Regions from separate parts of the Salinicoccus sesuvii genome, predicted to be linked through region 1. Evidence: a T-box and tRNA genes for the amino acid it is inferred to sense, from the RefSeq annotation. Region 1 holds a T-box; the other holds one or more tRNA genes.
The links. The T-box of region 1 lies ahead of ACFOJ8_RS04060 (valine--tRNA ligase). A T-box ahead of a tRNA ligase gene usually reads a tRNA of that ligase, here a tRNA-Val.
Positions count from the first base shown of each region.

Region 2: it has a tRNA-Val gene. The T-box ahead of ACFOJ8_RS04060 (valine--tRNA ligase) is inferred to sense a tRNA for this amino acid. The anticodon was not compared.

Region 1 covers NZ_JBHRWV010000002.1:266,409-268,813, forward strand. The annotation lists gene ACFOJ8_RS04055 (AbrB family transcriptional regulator) at 1-495, shown strand, start outside; T-box leader at 540-748, shown strand; gene ACFOJ8_RS04060 (valine--tRNA ligase) at 796-2,405, shown strand, end outside.
Region 2 covers NZ_JBHRWV010000004.1:25,909-28,313, forward strand. The annotation lists gene ACFOJ8_RS04600 (thermonuclease family protein) at 1-432, opposite strand, end outside; partial or broken gene ACFOJ8_RS04605 (DUF2975 domain-containing protein) at 583-1,060, shown strand; gene ACFOJ8_RS04610 (helix-turn-helix domain-containing protein) at 1,070-1,291, shown strand; tRNA gene ACFOJ8_RS04615 (tRNA-Val) at 1,420-1,491, shown strand; gene ACFOJ8_RS04620 (arsenic resistance protein) at 1,537-2,405, opposite strand, start outside.

The DNA.
Region 1 (2,405 bases):
ATGCTTCCGACTGTTTTACTGGTTATCTATATCATGATGCGAATGAAGTTTCCGGTTCCCTATATGATTGGACCAATGCTTGTCGTGCTCATCTGGAATGTGGTGACTGACTATACATTTTCGGTCAATATTTCGTTCATGTATGCCGCCCAGCTGCTATTCGGTATTCGGATCGGCATCCAGATCTCAACCCTCGTCAATCAGCTGAATGGCCGTCTCATCCTCTCGATGATGATTCAGAACATGCTGCTTATCATTGGTACTCTTGGGCTTGTCATGGCGTTTCTGCTAATATCAGAGCATAATTTTACCAATCTGTTCTTGAGCGCCGCACCAGGCGGCATTGGACAGATTATCATTGTGGCTGTTGAAACGGGTGCTAATATCGCTATGATTTCGAGCTATCATATATTTCGCATCTTTTTCATTCTGTTGGTTGTAGCGCCGCTTATCAATCTTTTGCTTAAAAGAAATAGGAAGCGCCGCCATGCATAGGATGGGTCTTGACAGTATGCGGGTGTTGGAATAATATGAAAGCAAGGTTATAGATGAATGGCAGAAGAGTAGTTTTATGCGGGAGACAGAGAGCATGTGGGTGGTGTGAACATGCCGAAGCATATTATGAACGTAGTCTGCAGAAATCGGTTCTGAACACTTGAGTAGGAACCGACGTTTGATGAGCGTTAATCATTCCAAGTGCAGCATTCGTGCTGAATTTAGGTGGTACCGCGGAGCTTCCGTCCTATGTTTTTAAGGACTGAAGCTTTTTATTTTGTTTAAAAAGGAGAAGATATCATGGAGATGTCCAAAAAGTACGATCCAAAATCGGTAGAAAAAGGTAAATATGAAGAATGGGTGAGTGCAGGTTATTTCAAATCCGATGCATCGTCGGAAAAGCCGCCATTCTCCGTTGTCATTCCACCACCGAATGTGACCGGTAAACTACACCTCGGTCATGCATGGGATACAACATTACAAGATATCATCACGCGTATGAAACGTATGCAAGGATACGAAGTACTTTATCTGCCGGGTATGGATCATGCAGGCATTGCCACGCAGGCTAAAGTAGAAGCGCGTATGCGCAAAGAAGGTCTCTCCCGTCATGACATTGGACGCGAAAAGTTTCTTGAGCAGGCATGGGATTGGAAAGAGGAGTATGCTGATTTCATCCGTAGCCAGTGGAAGCAGATTGGTCTCGGTCTGGATTACGATAAGGAACGCTTTACACTCGATGAAGGTCTATCGAAAGCGGTGAGAAAAGTCTTTGTCGACATGTACAACAAAGACCTGATATACCGCGGTGAGTATATCATCAACTGGGATCCTGAAACGCGGACTGCTTTGAGCGATATAGAAGTTATCCATAAAGAGATTGAGGGCAATTTTTATCATGTCAGATACCCATTGGCAGACGGCAATCATCTGGAAGTCGCGACAACACGCCCTGAGACGATGCTCGGAGATACTGCGATTGTTGTTCATCCTGATGATGAACGCTACAAGCAGTACATCGGTAAAACCGTTACACTCCCGATTATGGAGCGTGAGTTACCGATCATTTCCGATCCGTACGTTGATATGACATTTGGTACAGGTGTTATGAAAGTCACACCAGCACACGACCCGAATGACTTTGTTCTCGGTGAACGCCATGACCTTGAGCGTATCAATGTAATGAATGAAGATGGTTCGATGAACGACTTGGCTGGCAAGTATGCTGGTATGGATCGTTTTGAGTGTCGTAAGGCACTGGTCAAAGATCTTGAGTCAGGCGGATATCTGATTAAAGTGGAGCCACACGTCCACTCAGTCGGACACTCCGAACGTAGTGGTGCAGTGGTCGAACCTTACCTATCGACACAGTGGTTTGTAAAGATGGATGAATTAGCGAAGAAGAGTCTTGATAATCAGGACTCAGACAATGCAGTCAATTTCGTACCGGAACGGTTTGATTCGACTTTCCGTCGCTGGATGGGAGATATCCGCGACTGGGTCATCTCTCGCCAGCTCTGGTGGGGACACCAGATTCCAGCATGGTATCATAAGGAATCCGGTGAAATCTACGTTGGGATGGAAGCGCCGAGCGATGCTTCGGATTGGGTCCAGGACGAAGATGTTCTTGATACATGGTTCTCGAGTGCACTGTGGCCGTTCTCTACAATGGGCTGGCCGGACGAAACAGAAGACTTGAAAAAGTTCTTCCCGACAAACGTTCTGGTCACAGGGTACGATATCATCTTCTTCTGGGTTGCCAGAATGATTTTCTCATCTCTTGAGCATACGGGTGAGAAACCATTCGATGATGTGCTGCTCCACGGTCTGGTCAGGGATGAGCAGAACCGTAAGATGTCTAAATCTCTTGGTAATGGCGTCGATCCAATGGAGGTCATCGAGAAATATGG
Region 2 (2,405 bases), on a different contig from region 1:
CCCAGAGCGAGAATCACCTTCCTCAGCCCCGAAAGTTTCATTAATTTCACGGATCGGACTCTCACTCGAATCAACCACAAGGAAAGCAATCGCAAATGTTGCTGAGGCGGTCGTGAGGAGAATACCGATCAGTTTCAGATATCCTTTTGTTTCCTCGCCTCTCGACTGCTTAATAATATGGACAGTGATGATACCAATCACAGCAAGAATGAGATAGATACCCACTACAATGAAACCTGTACGAAGTGTCATATCTGAAGCCATCAGTGCTGCCATAAAAGCAAGCACTGCAGCACTTGTTACCATCATGATGGCCCATTGCCAATACTTTGCGTGATTCCTACGCATAATGTATTCAATAAGACCTAACCCGAAAGTAACAACTGCCGACAGAGCAGCCAAAAATGATAGAATCAGAAAAATCAAATCCATAGTATCTCCCCTTATCCCCTCGATACGCTACAATCTTACAGTATCATTATGCTCTCAAAAACTAATTTTCACTCTTAATCAATATATATTTATTGATTATCGATAAATAATATATTATGATTACAAAAATTACAACATGAGGTGTAGAAGATGAAACATGGCTCTTCCCTATTTCTCAAAACTGCCGTCATACTCATGGCCATTCCTGTGCTTATAGCTTGTGTATATCTCATATACTTCTTGTTTAGAAATCCGTTCAATCCCAAATATGCTATGATTCTATACCCAATTGTAATCGGTGTACTGCCGACTGTACCGCCTTACATTTTTGCTCTTGTCCAAGGTTTCAAATTGCTTAGCTATATCGATCGAAAAGCTGCTTTCTCTAACTTGTCAGTTCGTGCACTACGGAAGATCAAACTTTCATCTTTCACCCATCAGCGGTCTCTATGTGGCAATTCTACCGTTCGTCTACATCACAGCCGAAATTGATGATGCTCCTGGGTTGATTATTGTCGGCGTGGTACCTGTATTCGCCGCACTAGTTATTGCTTTCTTTGCGACCATACTCGAAAAGCTACTGGATGAAGCCATTCGTATCAAAATTGAAAATGAATTGACCGTCTGAGGTGGCAATATGACAATTAGAATAAATCTTGATGTAATGCTGGCAAAGCGTAAGATGAGCGTCACTGAACTATCTAATAAAGTAGGCATAACGATGGCCAATCTGTCCATTTTGAAAAACGGCAAGGCCAAAGCAATTCGGTTTTCTACACTTGAAGCCTTATGTATTGCACTTGAGTGCCAACCCGGAGACATATTGGAGTACGAAAAGAGTGGAGACAATCAAACATAATGATTTAATATGATCGCTAACCTAATTCTTAGAAACTGCAAAAGCTAAAAACAGGGTAACGAGCAAAATTTCTTTGTTGACAATTATAAGATATCATTGTAAATTTGAATATGTAGTTTTTAAAGTGTGGTCTGTTAGCTCAGCGGGAGAGCACTTCGTTGACATCGAAGGGGTCACTGGTTCGATCCCAGTACAGACCATCAACCAGTAAAACGCAAACATCCAGTCAATAGACTGGATGTTTTTTATTTATATATAATGAGTAGTCTTGATACTAACCCAAGGACAGGCAGTTCAATGATTGGGCCGATCACGAGAGATAGAGCGATCAATGGCTCGTCCGGAAAGGCAGCAATCGCTATCGCAAGTGCAATGGGAGAGTTGCGTGCTAATGTCATGATGATGAGACTAGTGCGCTCTTGCCTGCCGAAACGACAAAATTTACCGACTGCATTACTAGCTAGGAAGTTGATGATGAAGAATATTATAAGAGGAGGCAAAAGCAGCAAGACGACACTCGGGTTTTCGACCAGTGCCGATCTTTCTGATGCAAACATAGCGACAATTGCCAGGCTAAGGAACAGGACATTGGCCTGTCCGAAAAATCGCTCCGCTCTTCCCCCTTGCTTTGTTACCCTTCTTGTTGCTATCGCGAGAATCAGCGGTATGCCAATTATAAGGAGTATGCTCTCGGTGATTGTATAAAGCGGTAAACTGATACTCTGGTCCACCCCAAAGAACAAATGAAAGTAGACAGGCAGAAGCAGTAGCTGAAGCAGTAGATTTACCGGCAACATGGAAGTGGAGAGTATGGTATCTCCTTTTGCGATACTTGTAAAAATCAAATACCAGTCGGTGCATGGCGTGATAGCAAGCATGACGAAGCCGACCCATAGAAGTGGGTGCTCCGCTAGAAAGAACATCCCAATCAGATAGACAATGACAGGTGTCCATAGAAAATTGATGATGAGCGCGACCACGACGAACTTTACATTTTTAAATGAAGTGAGTATGCGTTTTAGCGGCATTATTAGAAAAAGACCGTACAGCATAAGCATCAGAAATGGGATGATGAAGTAACCCGCGTTACCCTGCACGACATCCACACCGCCGA